One region of the Macrococcoides bohemicum genome, then DNA from elsewhere that is predicted to be linked to it. Evidence: predicted binding sites of a transcription regulator. Region 1 holds the regulator's gene; the other holds the start of a gene.
The links. Region 1 encodes LexA, which represses DNA repair genes until DNA is damaged. Its sites were predicted from a motif close to CGAACATATGTTCG; they were not measured.
Positions count from the first base shown of each region.

Region 2: a site for LexA is predicted at 2,112-2,125, ahead of uvrB (excinuclease ABC subunit UvrB). Genes of this name have one in related genera too.

Region 1 covers NZ_CP054482.1:1,229,754-1,233,190, forward strand. The annotation lists gene HT586_RS06300 (metal-binding protein ZinT) at 1-73, opposite strand, end outside; gene HT586_RS06305 (hypothetical protein) at 226-381, shown strand; gene HT586_RS06310 (PspC domain-containing protein) at 468-677, opposite strand; gene lexA (transcriptional repressor LexA) at 1,085-1,702, opposite strand; gene HT586_RS06320 (hypothetical protein) at 1,848-2,069, shown strand; gene HT586_RS06325 (DUF896 domain-containing protein) at 2,158-2,394, shown strand; gene tkt (transketolase) at 2,471-3,437, shown strand, end outside.
Region 2 covers NZ_CP054482.1:727,870-731,306, reverse strand. The annotation lists gene uvrA (excinuclease ABC subunit UvrA) at 1-78, opposite strand, end outside; gene uvrB (excinuclease ABC subunit UvrB) at 83-2,062, opposite strand; gene HT586_RS03815 (CsbA family protein) at 2,192-2,422, opposite strand; gene HT586_RS03810 (YfbR-like 5'-deoxynucleotidase) at 2,419-3,066, opposite strand; gene HT586_RS03805 (TlpA family protein disulfide reductase) at 3,082-3,437, opposite strand, start outside.

The sequences.
Region 1 (3,437 bases):
TAGCATCCTGACAACCTACTAATAATACGCCTAATGATAAGATTCCTAAACCTTTTAACATACTTTGCTTCATAATATTTCTCCTTTTCGTAATCATTACGATTTAATACTAAAGCAAAGCGATATAATTGTAAATAGGAATTATTACTATTTAAACAAAAAGTTAATTAAATTATGAAAAGATGGTATGATGAACAACATATAATATAGTAAAGAAGGGTTGAAATGTCTAATTATCACATCAAGATACTCGTTTTGTTTATTTATGCTTTCATTTTATTCATATGTCGTTATGGCCTAATGATTATTGATGATAAGTTAACAATATTATTACTCGTATTAGGATTTGGGGCTGTGGCGATATTAAATAAGAGGAAGTAAATATCAATATGAACACAAAAATAAAAGCTTAAGACATGTGAATATACACATTGTCTTAAGCTTTGTTTAATTTAATAAATATTTAATCAGTAACGATCAATAACATCAACGTCTTTTGGCATAAATAGTGCAAGAATAAGATAGATTGTAAATGTTGGGATATGCACAGTTAAGAATGAAACAAGAATAAAGATAACACGGAGTAGTGTTGAATCCATGTTTAAATATTCAGCAAAACCACCTAAAACGCCAGCTAAGTATCTATCAGTTGTAGAACGTGCTAATTTTCTTTGCATGTCATTCGCCTCCTTACTTTTATTATATCAAGCATGAGGAAAGTTATAAAATTTTCTGAAGTGAAAAAGTGAAATATTTGTATATTTTTAATATTTGTTGTAAAATATTAGTAGATAAGTATATACAAATTGCTACTTCCTGTATAAAAAAGCAATACATCGATGTTTGATTCTTTTCATTTTGGGTATATTTTCTAAGTAAGCCTTTTGTAATGAATATTCATTATAAGAATGAGATAAGGGGATAGTACGATGGAAACAAAAGCAAAAGAACATAAAGACATATTAGAACAAGTAAAAGAAATCATTGGACGTAAGTAATCTTAATAGAAAATCAGTATTCAAATGTTTTAACAAATATAAACAAAACTAAGAGCGAATGACTATAGTCATTCGCTCTTAGTTTTTTAAAATTCTCTAAACAATCCAACTACTTTTCCTAAAACAGTTACAGAATCTAAATAGATTGGATCCATAGAACTATTTTCCGGTTGTAATCGATAACGATTATTTTCTTTATAGAATCTTTTAACAGTTGCTTCGTCTTCTTCAGTCATAGCCACAATAATATCGCCGTTCTCTGCAATAGACTGTCTTCTAACAATCACTTTATCTTTATCATATATGCCGGCTTCTATCATACTTTCACCTACAACATCTAAAATAAAGATGTCACTATTATGACTACTTGTAAAGTGAGCAGGTAAGGGAAAATATTCTTCCACGTTCTCTATCGCAGTAATAGGAACACCTGCAGTTACTTTACCGATAACCGGAACGTGAATTGTTTCTGAATAATCAGCAGGCGTTTCATCCTGTACAATTTCTATCGCTCGTGGCTTAGTTGGGTCTCTTTTAATATATCCTTTTTCTTCTAATCGAGAAAGATGTCCATGAACTGTTGAAGATGAAGCCAAACCTACCGCTTCTCCAATCTCTCGAACACTAGGTGGATATCCTTTAGTTGATACAACATGTTTCAAATATTCATATATTTCTTCTTGCCTTTTAGTTAGTTCTCTCATTTATAAACACTCCTTAGCATTGGTGTTATTTGTATTATAGCATATACGTTCGCATGTAACAAACATTTGTTCGTGTTTTTATTGACATAGAACAAACGTTCTGTTATTGTATAAATACAAACAAACGTTCTAGGAGGAATTAACTATGACAGTTACTATTTCAAAGGAATTTATGATGTATTTACTATTATTTATTGTAATTACAGTCTTCGGCCTTTTATATATGACGCAATCTCATTATATTTATGAACAGACTTCACCAGGTATTACAGAACAAATAAGCGAACAAAATGATGTTCGTAATGATACAGAACAAACGATACATGATCCAGTGCAAAATGGAGAGGTTTTAGGTGTTGTAAATTAAATGTACATATAATTTTTTACTTAAGCGAGTGTGACCAGTTGGTTTCACGCGCTTTTTTTGGTATCTTTAAATGGAAAGGAATGAGGATATGTTAGAACAAGAAAAAATGAATAGAATAAATGAATTGGCACGAAAAAAGAAGAATGAAGGTTTAACTGAAGAAGAAGGCAGAGAGCAAACGTTATTACGTAAAGAATATCTTCAGACTTTTCGAAATAGCTTCCAGAAAACGATAGAGAACGCAAAGGTAATCGATCCTGAAGGCAACGATGTTACGCCTGAGAAAGTGAAAGTAATTCAAAGAAACAATAATTTAAGAGATTAAAAATTAAGAAATTGAGTTAACAATAATTAAGCAGTATATTAAATAATATAAAATACAAAATAAAGGAGAAATAAATATGTTTTCAAAAGAAGATCAACTTGCAATTGACACGATTAGAGCATTAAGTATCGATCAGATTGAGGCTGCTAATTCTGGTCACCCTGGTTTACCGATGGGGGCTGCTCCATTTGCTTATACATTATGGACGCGTCATCTGAACTTTAATCCAAGCTCAACGCATTTCTTTAATAGAGATAGATTTATACTTTCTGCTGGTCATGGCTCTGCATTACTATATTCTTTATTGCATGTTTCAGGTGGATTAGCACTAGAGGAACTGAAAAACTTTAGACAATGGGATTCTAAAACACCAGGTCATCCGGAATTCCGTCATACTGAAGGTGTGGAAATTACAACTGGACCATTAGGACAAGGTTTTGCGATGAGTGTTGGTTTTGCGATGGCAGAGAAGCATTTAGCTGCTACGTATAACAAAGATATTGATATCGTGGATCATTATACGTATGCATTAGTTTCAGATGGAGATTTAATGGAAGGTATTTCGCATGAAGCTGCCAGTTTAGCAGGTCATCTTAAATTAAATAAACTGATTGCTTTATACGATTCAAATGACATTTCTTTAGATGGAGATCTTGACAAAGCATTTTCTGAGGATGTAAAAGGTCGCTTTGAAGCTTATGGCTGGGAGCATATCTTAGTTGAAGATGGTAATGACTGTGAAGCGATTGATAAAGCTATTACGCAAGCAAAATCTTCAGACAAACCTTCAATTATTGAAGTTAAGACAATCATCGGATATGGTTCACCAAACCGTCAGGGAACAAATGGTGTGCATGGTGCGCCACTTGGTAATGAAGAGAGAATTTTAGCATTTGAAACATATGGATTAGATGCAAACTTAAAATTTGAAGTACCACAATTTGTATATGACATCTTTAATGAAACGATGTTAAAACGTGCAAATGAAGCTGAGGATGCATGGAATAAAAAATTTGCTGAATATAAAGAAAAGCAACCAGAAC
Region 2 (3,437 bases), 500 kb from region 1:
ATCTCGAGGTATTTCTATATCTATATTCTTTAAATTATGTGCTCTTGCACCTTTAACTACAATTGATTTATTTTTCATATTGTCACCCTTCAGCTTTAAGCTCAAATAAAATATCTCTCAGCTCAGTTGCACGCTCAAAATCAAGTGCTTTTGCTGCTTCTTTCATTTCATGTTCGACTTTTTCGATCATTGCATTACGCTCTTTCACCGTTAATTTTTTCTTTTTCTTATCTTTAGTCGGTAGATCTTCTGCAACATCTGGTGTTGCACTTATAATATCGCGTACTTTTTTATTAATGGTCATCGGTGTGATGCCGTGTTCTGTATTATAACGCTCCTGAATTTCACGACGACGATTGGTCTCATCGATCGCTATCTTCATTGAATCAGTCATTTTATCTGCATACATGATAACTTTCCCTTGATCATTACGTGCAGCACGACCGATAATCTGAATTAAGGAACGGTGACTTCTTAAGAAACCTTCTTTATCCGCATCCAGGATAGCAACGAGAGATACTTCAGGAATATCTAACCCTTCTCTTAATAGGTTAATTCCGACAAGTACATCGAATACACCTAATCTTAGATCACGAATGATTTCTATACGTTCCAAAGTTTTAATCTCAGAATGAAGATAGTTGACCTTAATACCTGCTTCTTTTAAGTAGGTCGTTAAGTCTTCACTCATCTTCTTCGTTAATGTCGTAATTAATACGCGTTCGTTCTTTTCAATACGTTGTCTAATTTCTTCCATTAAGTCATCAATTTGATGTTCAGATTTGCGTACTTCAACAATTGGATCAAGCAATCCGGTTGGTCGAATAATCTGTTCTACCATTTCATCAGTATGTTCAATTTCATAAGGTCCAGGTGTTGCAGAAACATAGACAAACTGTTGTCCTTTCGCTTCAAATTCTTCAAATTTAAGCGGTCGGTTATCAAGCGCACTTGGCAATCTGAATCCGTGATCTACCAATACATTTTTACGTGCCTGGTCACCGTTATACATACCCCTAACCTGTGGCAATGTAACGTGACTCTCATCCATCATAATCAACCAATCATCTCCAAAATAGTCTAGAAGCGTATAAGGCGTCGCACCTAAAGGACGTAACGTCAAATGCACAGAATAGTTCTCAATGCCTGAACAGAATCCCATCTCACGCATCATCTCTAAATCATAGTTGGTACGTTGTTCAAGACGTTGTGCTTCAAGCAATTTACCTTCTTCTCTAAATTTCTTCAGCTGTTCTTCCAGTTCTTTCTCGATACGTTCGATTGCAATCTGCATCTTTTCTTCACGTGTAACGAAGTGACTGGCTGGGAATAATGTGAAATGCTCACGTTCCTTAAGTACTTCTCCTGTTAAGTAGTTAATTTCGCGAATTCGTTCAATCTCATCTCCAAAGAATTCAACACGTACACATTGCTCGTCACGAGAAGCCGGAAAGATTTCGACGACATCTCCACGCACACGGAATGTACCACGTTTAAAATCGATGTCATTTCGTGCATACTGAATATCAATTAATTTACGTAATAATTGATTGCGTTCAACCTCCATCCCTACACGCATACTTACAACCATATCTTTATATTCTTCGGGATTTCCTAAACCATAGATGCAACTTACTGAAGCGATGATAATCACATCATCACGTTCAAATAAAGCACTCGTTGCCGAATGTCGTAATTTATCAATCTCGTCGTTAATCGATGCATCTTTCTCGATAAAAGTATCTGTAGACGGAACATACGCTTCAGGTTGGTAATAATCATAATAACTCACGAAATATTCAACACGATTATCAGGGAAAAATTCTTTAAACTCACTATATAATTGACCTGCTAAAGTCTTATTGTGAGCCATAATTAACGTTGGTTTACCAACCTCTTTAATAACATTACTCATTGTAAACGTCTTACCTGTACCTGTCGCACCAAGTAGAGTCTGATGACGTTTACCTTCTTTAATACCTTCTACTATTTTTTTAATCGCTTCTGGCTGGTCGCCAGCAGGCTTATAATCTGATTTAATAACAAACGGATGATGTTCCATATGCGCCCTCCTTATCGATAATATTTTACCAAAAAAAAAATAAAAAATACAAACATTTGTTCGCACGATATATTACACTAACTTTATCATAAAAAAGAAAACAGCTCAGAACATAAAATGTTTGAACTGTTAGTCATTTCCTTTATCTAATTTATAAAAGTCAACAATTAAATAACCAATAATCAGACTCATCGTATCTAAAAATACAATCATCTGTGCATGAAAAAAACCTTTATATACTGATACGCCAATCACAATACAAGATAATATCAAACCCGTATATTTATTTCTGACAATCATACTAAATATAATGACCATCAGTGCTGGTAATAATGACGCCAACCAATACCATATCGTCATAGATCCGACTCTTTTACTTCTAAAATTGAAACCGTTAATTCTTTTAATTCTGAACGTGGAATAAATTTCTCCTGTAACATTTCCGGTAGTATATTTTCAAGGAAATCCTGTACGCAATGTAAGTGGTCAAATTGTATAATTGTGCGTAAGCTCTTTTCATATATTTCAAAGAATAGAGGTTCTGGATTTCTTTTCTGTATCTCTCCAAAAGACTCGTATAGTAAATCAATTTTATCAGCCACTGAAAGGATTTGACCTTCTATCGTTTCATCTTTTCCTTCTTTTAATCGTTCATGATAAATCGCACGATAGCTTTCCGGAAATTCAGAGTCTATAAAACGTGCAATCATTTGTTCTTCCACATCACTGAATAATTGCTTAAGCTCTTTAGAAGCATACTTAACAGGTGTTTTAATATCTCCTGTAAAAATTTCAGGATAATCATGGTTGAGCGCTTTTTCATAGACGTTTTTCCAGTTGATCTCAGTGCCATGATATTCTTCAACTGTAGCAAGATACTGAGCAATTTTTGTAACTTTAAAAGAGTGGCTTGCTACATTATGCTCTTGATATTTGAACTTACCTGGACAGCGTATAAGCTTTTCTAAGTCAGATAAACTTTTAAAATATTGATGTACACCCACTACAATCACTCCTCATTATTTTAAATTTGCTATTATTTTTTCTAACTTATTTCTATTGAGTTCACCGATATACGTTTTTAATACTTTACCTTTTCTATCTACAAAAATTGTTGTAGGTATATTGTTAATCTTATATTGTTTCATCTGTGTTTCATCTAAAACTAACATTGGATATTTCGCTTTATAATGCATTATAAACGCATCTCGCTTTTTCTTTTTGTCCGAAACATTCATACCGATTAATCCTACATGATTAGGCTTTTCGCTATCAAAAGCAACAAGCTCGGGCATCTCATCATTACATGGACCACACCATGATGCCCAGAAATTAATGATGTTAATATCATGTTTTAATTCATCTCTCAATATTA